Regions from separate parts of the Atlantibacter sp. MEI4A-1023 genome, predicted to be linked through region 2. Evidence: predicted binding sites of a transcription regulator. Region 2 holds the regulator's gene; each other region holds the start of a gene.

Region 1 (4,158 bases), 1.4 Mb from region 2:
CATGGTGTCGCTTTTCAGTTGGATGGGTATGAACGAAAGCTAGCGTCCGATATATGGAACGCTTGCCGGGGAGCCATGCTGACTGGTGAGGGTGAGACCGCAGCGCCAGCAGTACAGGCAGAGCAGGAACCCATCTACCAACTGCGCGATGTGGACTGGTACGACACCGACAAGCGGACGTATGACACAGTGGTAAATACTGGTGGCGCTGGGCGCATTGTTTACGCAGCACCACAGTTACCGCAGCCAGCAGTGGTGGAAACATTACCATGTCCAGTGATGCTTGAGCCTGGACTGCGCTTCGGCAAGGGCGTGCGCACGCAAACTATGCTCGATGCATTGCAGCGGCGGGCTGAATATTACGACGAACTGGAAGCTATGACCCCTGAGCAGCGCGCCGACCACGACGCAGGCATTAAGGAGTTTGCCGCCATGCTTCAGGGTGCCGAGTCGCCAAGCGGCATCCAGCCCGCACCATCACTGGATTTATTGCCAAAAAGTGACGAAGTGCCCACCACCATTAAACCAGTGGCTGACCTGTACTCGATTGCCGTTCCTGGCGGGCGCTCGACTACTTACTCTACTGATGCGGCGGAGGCCTCGGATTGTAGGGCTATGGGATGGGCAGTACAGGAATACGTGAAGCTGGAGCGGTATCAGGAAGCCATGCTTCAGGGTGCCGAAAGTTCCGAGTCGCGCTGCAGCAGTAATCAGGGTGCCGAACATGTAAACCAGCCCACGTTGCCTGATGGCTGCTGCATCATGCCCATGAAGCTGACAGCAGAGAACGGGGCAAAAGGCGCATTGTCTGGTGAGTTTTCAGAAACTAAGTTCATCAACTGCCCTGAGTGCTTAGGTGATGACGAATGCGAAACCTGCGATGGCAGCGGAAGAATTGAAATTACAGTACCGGTCAGTTGGACAACCATCAAAGAAATTTGGGCAAAGGGTGTTGAACATTTCGCAGCCGCACCGAAGCAGGAGGCTGAACCGTGAGCAATCAGCTACTGGAATACGCCACAAATCGCATCATCGAGCTGGAAAGCCTGCTGCTGGTGGACGTAACCGAAACCGTATGGCCAACTGAGGTCGGCATGGTAGAAAGTGCCGGAGATCTTCCGGCGCACCACCAGCGTCGCCTGAAACATCACATCAATCGTATGTGGCTTAAGAAAATGATATCTCGATAATTCATACTTTTCTTTTAAAAATTTAGCCCTCGTTCTATGAGGGCTTGTTATAAAAAGTATTACTTTTTGAGAAAATAGTATCCAGCAGCTAATGCACCAATGGCGGCAACGAGAGCACCTTCAGCAGGGGATATAGTAAGTGTTTCAAGTTTAATGGTGCTTTTACAATCCGCATTATCTGTATTTGGTTTTGGTTGTGTGTATTCTGAATTTTCTTTCTCTCTTTTCACTTCGGCCTGTTTGACGTTTTCAACAATTTCTTCAACAGTTGGTCCATTTGGAAGAATTTTTTTTAGTTCACTCATCGAACGCTCAAGTTGTTTCATCATTGTATCTAAGTCGTCTATTGAGCATTCTTCAGCATCGCAATTGGGACGACTGGCGTACTCAAATTTGGACCCTTCTAGGTATGAAATCGCATCGAGGGAAAATATCTCAAATTTGCTAAACTCTTTTGGGCTACATATATAAGCTTCATGAATCATTTTGTTGCGAAGATGTGTAATAAATGCAAGTTTTTTGACAATTGAATCAGTGAGCCTCCAGTTAATAGAAGTACTTAGTTCTTTGAGGCCATTGCCTTCCGCGCCTCTTGCGCGCAGTAGTTTTTCGATTTTTGCGCAATTTTTAACGACTGTTTCAAGCATGCATTACCTCTGCTATGTAAGGTTAACCTTATATTTTTGCATGTAATTCATATCCATATCAACTACAAAAAAAGTGGGTTGTTTTATGCCACTTCAAACGTCAAGTAGGGCACTTGCTGCGGCAACGCGGTACCGCCGCCGTTTGCTGAGGCGCTGGTAGGAGCAAATCTCCCCGAATTGTGCCGCATCAGTGAAGAGGCGGCCTGAGAGTTAAACCCGAAGCCACCAAAACAGTGGCTTTTTTATTCAATGAGTTACACAACTTTAACTTTTCAAAATTTGTAGCAAATCGTGCGTTTATCGAGTTGATCATTCTCCGGTATAGGTGTACTGTTTATTTATACAGTATCTTTATAAGAGGGATGATCATGAAGGTTGAAGTCACTATCGAACGTACAAAAAAACTGCCTGATGGCGCGATCCCGGCGCTGGAAAACGAACTCTTAAAACGATTAAACAAACGCTTCGAGAGATGCCAGCTGACCATTCGCCGGGCACAAAATGACGGGCTCAATGTTATCGGTGGCGATAAAGACGAGGTCGCTAATATTCTGCAGGAAACCTGGGAAAGTGCTGACGAGTGGTTTTACTGAGTGTTCTTTATTGCAGCCTGCAGTCCTTTGCCAAACCACAAATCATCCATGCGCGGCTGCTGAATTTTCGACAATTGCGTCTGTATGTCGCTCAGGGGGATTTTGTGGATTTAGACATCGCCGAAGCGGTAGACATAATCAGACAGGGAGGGCGGTTCGTTGTGAATTGTGAAGAGGGCCGGATCACCAGTCTGGAAAGGATACGCGACAAACAACACCTGCTTACTATGAGCGAATTTTTGGAAATGGCTGTCGAGGCAGGTCTTATTGACCTTCGCAAGCCGAGACTGCCATAATCTACTTACCGCCTGAACAGCGGAATCGGAGCAGCAAAGCGCCACGGAGTGAACACCATGGCGCACTTGCAATTAATCAAGCAATCATCAGGAATCCTGATCCCGGCTACGCCCGAGACCAGCGATTTTCTGCATTCAAAATGTAAGCTCGGTGCGGTACTCGAAGCCGAGTTTCGCCAGCTACGTAACCCGGCATTTCACCGTAAGTTTTTCGCTCTGCTTAATCTTGGTTTCGAGTACTGGGAACCGACCGGCGGCGCGATATCTTCCAACGAACGCAGGCTGGTTAACGGTTACGCCAGATACCTTGCCGCCTATGGCGGGAACGAAAGCGCGCTGATGGATGCCGCTGAGCAATATCTGGAACAGGTGGCCAGTCGCCGCATAACTAACGGCATCAGCCTCTGCAAATCCTTCGATGCGTATCGCGCCTGGGTAACTATCGAGGCCGGGCATTTCGACACTATCCAGTTGCCTGACGGCACACTCCGGAAACATCCTCGCAGCATCGCCTTCGCAAATATGGACGAGACCGAGTTTCAGCAGCTCTACAGGGCCGCGTTAGATGTGCTGTGGCGCTGGATATTGTCCAGGGCATTCAGGGACCAGCGCGAGGCTGAGAACGCCGCCGCGCAGCTGATGAATTTTGCGGGGTGAATATGGCTAAAAAACCTCGTCGAAAATGTATCCACTGCAGGGAGTGGTTTCACCCGATACGGAACGAGCAGGTCGTTTGCTCATTCGAATGCGCCAGCGCTGTAGGCAAAGTGCAGACCGCAAAGAACCAGGCCGACGCTATGCGTGCTGAGAAGAAGCGCCAGCGCGAAGAGGAGAAAGAGCAGCGGGCACGCCAGGCGGAACGGCGACAGGCAGTTAAGCCGCTCAGTTATTTCATCAAACAGGCCCAGCAGGCTTTTAACGAGTTCATCCGGTACCGGGATCGTCACATGCCGTGCATCAGCTGCGGCCGCTACCATGACGGGCAATATCACGCCGGGCATTACCGTACGACCGGTGCCAATCCGGAGCTGCGCTTCAATGAGGACAATTGCCATCGCCAGTGTGCCCCATGCAATAACCACCTCTCCGGCAACCTGACGGCCTACCGTCCGGCGCTAATCGCCAAAATCGGCCAGGCCCGCTTTGATGCCCTGATGGGCCCGCACGAATTACGGAAATGGAAACGCGACGACTACATCCGGATCCGCGATGAATACCGCTCAAAGCTCAGACAACTCAAACAGCAGGAGGCCGCATGACTACCGAAAATTATTACCAGATTGGCTGGGCCGCCCTGTTGGCGCTCGGGTACGTACGGGACTGGCATGCAACGAGAGAGGGGAAGCGGTGAACAGAGAAAATTACAAAACAGATGTTATTCGCCTGCGTTGGCAACGTCTGCGAATTTACCGTTTTCGCGGATCGGTTGTGA
Region 2 (4,158 bases):
CTGGAGCAAGGGTTTGTTCACAAGGTTGAATCAACCAACAGCTATGTTCTGTGCCATCTGTTCGATCAACCGACGCATACTTCAGCGATGTTTATTTGCGACCGCTGCGGCGTCGTCAAAGAGCAGAGCGCGCAGGGTGTAGAGAAGATCATGGATGCGTTAGCCGCCGATATGGGCTTTACGCTGCGGCATAATGTCATTGAAGCGCACGGGCTGTGCTCAGGCTGCAAAGAGGTAGAATCGTGCCGTCACCCGGAACACTGTGGTCACGACCATTCAGTTCAGGTGAAAAAACGCGGTAAGTGAAGGCGTTAATGGTACATCCTTGTACCTGGCAGGGTAGCCATGAGGGTGGCTAAGCAGAGAAACGACGGGGATTACCAGCGGTAATCGTTACGGGTTTCCCAGTCTTTTACTTCGTTCTCTGCCTGATCTTTCTCGTATCCATAACGTTCCTGGATTTTCCCTACGAGCTGATCGCGTTTACCTTCGATAACGGTCATATCGTCGTCAGTGAGTTTACCCCACTGCTCTTTCATTTTACCTTTGAACTGTTTCCAGTTACCGCCGACTTCGTCTTTATTCATGATGTAGTCCTCATCGTTCGGTTATAAACGCTAAATGTTTATCGTCCGTGTTTAACAGTTATTATCTGCTGGACGTGATAATGAGTTTAGTCGACCATTCCGACTCGTTTGAAACATTCAGAATCTTTAACCAAGCGCGAAAGATAAAAATCGGCATTAATGATACAAAAATTTTATATATCAAACAGATATTCAGAAATTAAATGAGAGTCAGCAGATGTAACTAACCATGACCCGTCTCGTTGAACCAGCTATTGCGCTGCCAGTGGCGCCGCCAGATGAGCCATAACGACAGCCCGCGCAATGCCAGAAATACCGCTACCGCCAGCCATAGCCCGTGATTACCCAGCCAGGGCAAAGCGATTAATGTCACGCCGAAACCCGCAGCCGCCACGGCCATACTGTTACGCATTTCCGCGCCACGGGTAGCGCCGATAAACATGCCGTCCAGCAGATAACACCACACGCCAACCAGCGGCAGCACAACCTGCCAGCCGAGGTAACGATCCGCTTGCTGTTGTAAAACCGGCAGCGAGGTCAGTAGCGCAACAATATGCTCGCCCCAAAGCGCATAAACCGTAGCGAACATCAGCGCCACCAGGCCCGCCTGGCGACAGGCGGCATGCCAGACTTTAATCAGTTGGTTGCTGTTACCTGCGCCGTAAGCCTGCCCGGAATGGGCTTCCACCGCATAGGCGAAACCATCCAGTGCGTAGGCGGTGAACGTCAGCAGCGTCATCAGGACGGCATTCACCGCCACCACATCGCTACCCATCCGCGCCCCTAAAATCGTGACGCTGGCGAAACAGATTTGCAGCAGCAGCGAACGCAGCATAATGTCGCGATTGAGCGCCAGTAAACGCCAGATATCGCCGCGCCAGGCAGAGAGCAGCATTGCCGGATTGATGCCCCGCAGCGTCATGACATGCCAGGCCATCAGCAATCCGACGATCAGCGTGATGTATTCCGCCGCCACCGTTGCCAGCGCAGCGCCCTGCACGTTCATATCCAGCCCCACCACCAGCCACAGGTCGAGTGCGATATTCAGCACATTGCCAACAACCAGCAGGATCACTGGCGCTCGCGCGTACTGCACCCCCAATAACCAGCCTAACAGCACCAGGTTCGCCAGCGTCGCAGGCGCGCTTAGCCAGCGGATTTCCAGAAAGCGCCGCGCCTGATGTAATACTTCTTCGCTGCCGCCTACGATATGCAACGCCAGGTTAATCAGCGGGGTCTGTAACAGCATAATCGCCACCCCGGCCAGCACCGCCAGCAGTAGCGGTTGCACCAGGGCTCGCGCCATCGCCTGCGGGTTTTTTGCACCAAATGCCTGGGCGGTTAACCCGGTGGTGCTCATTCGCAGAAACAGCAGCAGCATAAACAGAAAACTGGTGGCGGTTGCGCCAATGGCGACACCGGCTAAATAAACGGGGCTATCGAGATGGCCGATAACGGCGGTATCCACCAGGCCGAGCAGCGGCACGGTAATATTGGAGAAGATCATGGGTAGCGCCAGGCGCCACAATGCTTTATCAGCAGACGTGAAAAATGGCATGACGCAATCCGTAGCGGTAGGGAATTCTGGAAAGCAAAAAGCCGTAACGCGGCGCGCTACGGCTTCAAATCAGACAGCAGAGCTTACAGCCACTCGCCGTTGCGGATCACGCCGACAGCAAGCCCTTCGATAGAAAAGGCCTGCTGGCGCAGGTCAACAACGATTGGGGAGAATTCGCTGTTTTCCGGCAGTAACTGCACCGTGTTGCCCTGTTTGTTCAGGCGCTTAACGGTCACTTCGTCATCGATGCGCGCGACCACCACCTGGCCGTTACGTACATCCTGAGTTTTATGCACCGCGAGCAAATCGCCGTCCATAATCCCGATATCTTTCATCGACATACCGCTAACGCGCAGCAGGAAATCCGCGCTGGGCTTAAACAAGCCGGGATCGACCTGGTAATGGCCTTCGATATGCTGCTGAGCTAACAGCGGTTCGCCCGCGGCAACGCGCCCAACCAGCGGCAACCCCTCTTCCTCTTCCACCAGCAAACGCAGACCGCGCGATGCGCCAGAAACGATTTCAATCACCCCTTTACGCGCCAGGGCTTTTAAATGTTCTTCTGCAGCGTTAGGAGAACGAAAGCCCAGACGCTGTGCAATCTCCGCACGAGTGGGAGGCATGCCGGTTTGGCTGATGTGATCCCGAATGAGATCAAACACCTCTTGCTGTCTGGCCGTTAAACTTTTCATTCCGCCCCCTGGGTGCATATACAGTAATGCTGTGAGTATATACAGCTAACGGTGATTTTGAAACCACAAAATGAGCAAATATCCGCATGTTAGCGACATCTGGAAGAGTTATCGCAAATTTGACCAGAGCAATATGCCCCAGGTCATCAGCGCCAGTAAAATAGCAAACAGTACCGCCGCCGAGCCCATGTCTTTGGCGCGCCCGGAAAGCTCATGAAATTCCGGGCCGATGCGATCGACCACCGCTTCGAGGGCGCTATTAAGGATCTCAACTATCATCACCAGAATGACGGAGCCAATCAGCAACACCCGGGTAATCGGATCGACATCCAGCCAGCAGGCGATAGCAATGGCGACAATCGCCGCGACGCCCTCCTGGCGAAACGCCGCTTCGTTCTTCCAGGCGGCGCAAATGCCTTTCCAGGAGTAACCTGCTGCTTTAATTATTCGTATCAACCCGGTGGTGTTATTCGCCATGAAAGGAAACCTTTTTAAAAAACGCGCATCAATAGCAGTGAGCAACGAAACGTAAGCACCACAGAAATTCCCGGTTGTTTCTGATATTCTTGCGGTGCAATTGCATTGTTAACCAGAGGCTTTACATCGTTTATGTCCGGCTGGCCACGAATTTACTACAAATTACTTAATTTACCATTACGCGTACTGGTAAAAAGCAAATCCATTCCGGCGGATCCGTGCGCCGAACTGGGGCTCGATACCTCGCGCCCGATTATGTACGTTCTTCCGTACAACTCGAAGGCGGACTTGCTGACGCTGCGCCAACAATGTCTGGCACACGATTTGCCCGATCCGCTGGAGCCTCTCGAAATTGACGGCACTCTGCTGCCGCGCCATGTGTTTATTCACGGCGGGCCGCGGGTATTCACCTATTACACGCCGAAAGAGGAGTCGATTAAGTTATTCCACGACTATCTCGATCTGCATCGCAGCAATCCGCAACTTGATGTGCAGATGGTGCCGGTGTCGGTGATGTTCGGGCGCGCGCCGGGCCGTGAAAAAGGCGAAGTGAACCCGCCGCTGCGGATGCTGAACGGCTTGCAGAAATTTTTTGCCGTTTCCTGGTTAGGGCGCGACAGCTTTGTACGCTTTTCGCCCTCGCTGTCGCTGCGCCGCATGGCGGATGAACACGGCACCGATAAAACCATTGCCCAGAAGCTGGCGCGAGTGGCGCGTATGCACTTCGCCCGCCAGCGCCTGGCCGCCGTAGGGCCGCGTTTACCGGCGCGTCAGGACCTGTTTAATAAGCTGCTGGCCTCTAAAGCCATTGCCCGCGCGGTAGAAGACGAAGCGCGCAGCAAAA
Region 3 (4,158 bases), 1.7 Mb from region 2:
AAAGAGTCACGAGCATGCGTCGTTGCGCCGGTGATTGCCCGCCAGTTCGGTGCCAGCATCGGCCACCGGGCTGACGAACCAAGCGCCACGGTTACTGCTGGTGGTGGCGGCAAATCGCAGCTGATAACGCCGACGCTGATCCAGATGGGTTACGGCGAACGCCCGGGGCAGGAACCGCGCGTGCTGCAACTGGATAATCCTCTGGGTACGGTTACCGCGGGCGGCAATAAATTCGCGACGGTGAGCGCCTTCCTCGCGAAGCACTACGGCGGGAACTACTCCGGCCCGGGCGTCAGCCTGGACGAACCTGCACACTCGGTCACCACCGTCGATCACCATGCTGTCGTTGCCTCACACCTGGTTAAGCTGCGCGGTACATGCCGGGACGGGCAGCGCACAGACGAACCTATGCCAACGGTCACTGCTGGTGGCCAGCACGTAGGGGAGGTGAAAACCACACTGGCAGCTGACGGGTATGACGAGCAGCGCGCGCAGCAAACTCTGGCCTTCCTGCGGGAGTATTGCGGGGAGGATTCAGACGGCCTAATTACGGTTGATGGCGTGGTGTATCGCATTGTAGATATCGGCATGCGCATGCTGCAACCCCGCGAGCTGTACGCCGCCCAGGGCTTCCCCGAGTGGTACATCATCGACCGGGACTACCGCGGGGTTAAGTACGCGAAAGACAAACAAGTCGCCAGGTGCGGCAACGCCGTGCCGCCGCCGTTTGCCGAAGCATTGATGCGGGCTAATTTGCCGGAGATGTGTTTAGTGAAAGAGCGGGCGGCATAAGCTCGCTTTAAGCTGCCTGGATAAAAGGATTGGGCAACTTAGAGCGAAAAGCGGTCTGAGGAATGCTTTTTTCAGACCACGTCTTTGACGGGTTTCAATTTACGATAGTTTACCGCCAACATAAAGGGAGGCCCATACAGCAGCTCCAGTTAAGATAATAATTAACAATCTTTCAGCCGTCTTGATTATTTTCTGCCAATAGGTTGACCTGAATCTAAAATCATTGAATATAAGGCGTTGTCTATAAATATAATATCTCATGTTGGAAGCTGAATGCTGTGCAGTGGCTGTACAATACTTGAAATATATAGAAAAATGTTTTTTTATGTGCCGGGATGTTATTTGGGATGGGTTTTGATATTTTCCTATTATTATTTCAGTTTCTTTAATTTCCCCTGCATTGGATTGATAAGGCCCAACAAATACAAGAACATTACCGGATGGTCCTTGAGAGTACCATAGTTGCGAATTCCTTTCGAACGCAGCTTCCGAATTTTGGTTCTCAGCGTCTGATATATTAAACCCCAGAAACCTTATCCCAGTAAAAATATGAGTTGAATTAATATATTGCGGGCTAATAAGATTAGATGATTTTATTGGGTCATCGTCTTTTGATCTACTAATGTAAAGCCCTCCCAAAATATTGGCGCTATAATGATCAGCCTTTAAGATTTCAAATTCACTTTGGATTCGCTCGTCCATAAACCTCCAGTTAATGCGTTTGAAATATGCATTAATAGTATCCCTTCTTATTATCTCCGCAGCCGTTTTTAATTTCAAAGTAACCCCTTAAATATAAAATTTGTTTGTATCATTCTGAATGACTAGGAATATATTATTATTGAACTAATTGAGCAACAAAGACATCCCGAGCGTAATGCAAATGTAAGTGATGAACAAGAGTAGGCATTACAGCTAAAAATTCTCAAAGGCAGCAGTATCAGACCTGTTTATGGCATACTCTATCAGTTAACATTGATATACTCGCATTAAGTTTGGGAAATCCCCTTATATTTACAATTTTGATCTATTATTGGCATCAAAGTCAGAAGTCAAGGCCGATGATGGGCTTATCGTCCTTATTAACTGCATCGTACGTGGCTATTATACCGTCAGCGTGACCATCCGCATTAACATTGGCTCACATTTATAATGTCCGTTCTTGCTACAAAGTGGACGACACATCAAATAGCGCATAATTTGCATTTAGTGATGCCTGAAGCAGGGCAAACCAGAACCATAAGCCTCCCTTGCTGTGGCTTCTTTTTCAATGAGTTACAGCTTTTGAAGTTTTCAAACCTGTGTCGCAATTTGTGCGCTTATCAAGTTGATCATTCTCCCGTATGGGTGTACTGTTTATTTATACAGTATTTTTATGAGAGGGATGATCATGAAGGTTGAAGTCACTATCGAACGTACAAAAAAACTGCCTGATGGCGCGATCCCGGCGCTGGAAAACGAACTCTTAAAACGACTTAACAAACGCTTTGAAGGGTGCAAGCTCACCGTGCGCCGGGCACCAAATGACGGGCTTAGTGTGATTGGGGGTGATAAAGACGAAGTCGCAAATATTCTGCAGGAAACCTGGGAAAGTGCTGACGAGTGGTTCTACTGAGTGTTTTTTATTGCAGCCTGCAGTCCTTTGACAAATCACAAATCATCCATGCGCGGCTGCTGATTTTTCGTCAATTGCGTCTGTATGTCGCTCAGGGGGATTTTGTGGATTTAGACATCGCCGAAGCGGTAGACATAATCAGACAGGGAGGCCGGTTCGTTGTCAATTGTGAAGAGGGACGGATCACGAGCCTGGAAAGGGTACGTGAAAAGCAGCACCTGCTCACTATGAGTGAATTTTTGGAAATGGCTGTCGAGGCTGGTTTTATTGACCTTCGCAAGCCGAGACTGCCATAATCTACTTTCCGCCTGAACAGCGGAATCGGAGCAGCAAAGCGCCACGGAGTGAACACCATGGCGCACTTGCAATTAATCAAGCAATCATCTGGAATCCTGATCCCGGCTACGCCTGAGACCAGCGATTTTCTGCATTCAAAATGTAAGCTCGGGGCCATACTGGCCGCTGACTTTAAACAGGTTCGAAACCCCGCCTTTCACCGTAAGTTCTTCGCTCTACTTAATCTGGGCTTTGATTACTGGGAGCCTGCCGGCGGCGCCATCTCGTCCAACGAACGCAAACTTGTTAACGGTTACGCCAGATACCTTGCCGCCTTTGGCGGGAACGAAAGCGCGCTAATGGATGCCGCTGAGCAGTACCTGGAACAGGTGGCCAGCCGCCGCATTACCAATGGCATCAGCCTGTGCAAATCCTTCGATGCATATCGTGCCTGGGTGACCATCGAGTCAGGGCATTTCGACACTATCCAGCTGCCCGACGGCACCCTTCGCAAACATCCCCGAAGCATTTCTTTCGCCAGCATGAAAGAAACTGAGTTCCAGCAGCTCTACCGGGCCGCACTGGATGTGCTCTGGCGCTGGATCCTGTCCCGCGTGTTTCGCGATCAGCGTGAGGCCGAGAACGCCGCCGCGCAACTGATGAATTTTGCGGGGTGAGCATGGCTAAAAAACCTCGTCGAAAATGCATCCACTGCAGGGAGTGGTTTCACCCGATACGGAACGAGCAGGTAGTTTGCTCATTCGAATGCGCCAGCGCTGTAGGAAAAGAGCAGACTGCAAAGAGCCGGGCCGATGTTATGCGTGCTGAGAAGAAGCGCCAGCGCGAAGAGGAGAAAGAGCAGCGGGCACGCCAGGCGGAACGGCGACAGGCTGTTAAGCCGCTCAGTTATTTCATCAAACAGGCCCAGCAGGCTTTTAACGAGTTCATCCGGTACCGGGATCGTCACATGCCGTGCATCAGCTGCGGCCGCTACCATGACGGGCAATATCACGCCGGGCATTACCGTACGACCGGTGCCAATCCGGAGCTGCGCTTCAATGAGGACAATTGCCATCGCCAGTGTGCCCTATGCAATAACCACCTCTCCGGCAACCTGACGGCCTACCGTCCGGCGCTAATCGCCAAAATCGGCCAGGCCCGCTTTGATGCCCTGATGGGCCCGCACGAATTACCGAAATGGAAACGCGACGACTACATCCGCATCCGCGATGAATACCGCGCAAAGCTCAGACAACTCAAACAGCAGGAGGCCGCATGACTACCGAGAATTATTATCAAATTGGCTGGGCCGCCCTGCTGGCGCTCGGGTACATACGGGACTGGTGCGCAACGAGAGAGGGAAAACGGTGAACAGAGAAAATTACAAAACAGATGTTATCCGCCTCCGCTGGCAACGTCTGCGAATTTACCGCTTTCGCGGTTCGGTTGTGACGGATTACCGCATATTAAGAAAT

The links. The regulator LexA, encoded in region 2, represses DNA repair genes until DNA is damaged. The targets are predictions, from matches to a motif close to TNCTGTATGTACATACAGNA.
Region 1: a site for LexA is predicted at 2,166-2,185, ahead of ACVV26_RS04555 (DinI-like family protein). Genes of this name have one in related genera too.
Region 3: a site for LexA is predicted at 2,143-2,162, ahead of ACVV26_RS06140 (DinI-like family protein). Genes of this name have one in related genera too.

Annotation. Positions count from the first base shown of each region.
Region 1 covers NZ_CM149568.1:960,176-964,333, forward strand. The annotation lists partial or broken gene ACVV26_RS04540 (hypothetical protein) at 766-996, shown strand; gene ACVV26_RS04545 (hypothetical protein) at 993-1,190, shown strand; gene ACVV26_RS04550 (hypothetical protein) at 1,250-1,837, opposite strand; gene ACVV26_RS04555 (DinI-like family protein) at 2,206-2,430, shown strand; gene ACVV26_RS04560 (hypothetical protein) at 2,418-2,726, shown strand; gene ACVV26_RS04565 (DUF1367 family protein) at 2,784-3,383, shown strand; gene ACVV26_RS04570 (recombination protein NinG) at 3,386-3,985, shown strand; gene ACVV26_RS04575 (YlcG family protein) at 4,074-4,158, shown strand, end outside.
Region 2 covers NZ_CM149568.1:4,327,483-4,331,640, forward strand. The annotation lists gene zur (zinc uptake transcriptional repressor Zur) at 1-306, shown strand, start outside; gene ACVV26_RS20535 (CsbD family protein) at 378-587, opposite strand; gene dinF (MATE family efflux transporter DinF) at 811-2,145, opposite strand; gene lexA (transcriptional repressor LexA) at 2,229-2,837, opposite strand; gene ACVV26_RS20550 (diacylglycerol kinase) at 2,946-3,314, opposite strand; gene plsB (glycerol-3-phosphate 1-O-acyltransferase PlsB) at 3,447-4,158, shown strand, end outside.
Region 3 covers NZ_CM149568.1:1,266,381-1,270,538, forward strand. The annotation lists gene ACVV26_RS06130 (DNA cytosine methyltransferase) at 1-792, shown strand, start outside; gene ACVV26_RS06135 (hypothetical protein) at 892-1,572, opposite strand; gene ACVV26_RS06140 (DinI-like family protein) at 2,183-2,407, shown strand; gene ACVV26_RS06145 (hypothetical protein) at 2,395-2,703, shown strand; gene ACVV26_RS06150 (DUF1367 family protein) at 2,761-3,360, shown strand; gene ACVV26_RS06155 (recombination protein NinG) at 3,363-3,962, shown strand; gene ACVV26_RS06160 (YlcG family protein) at 4,051-4,158, shown strand, end outside.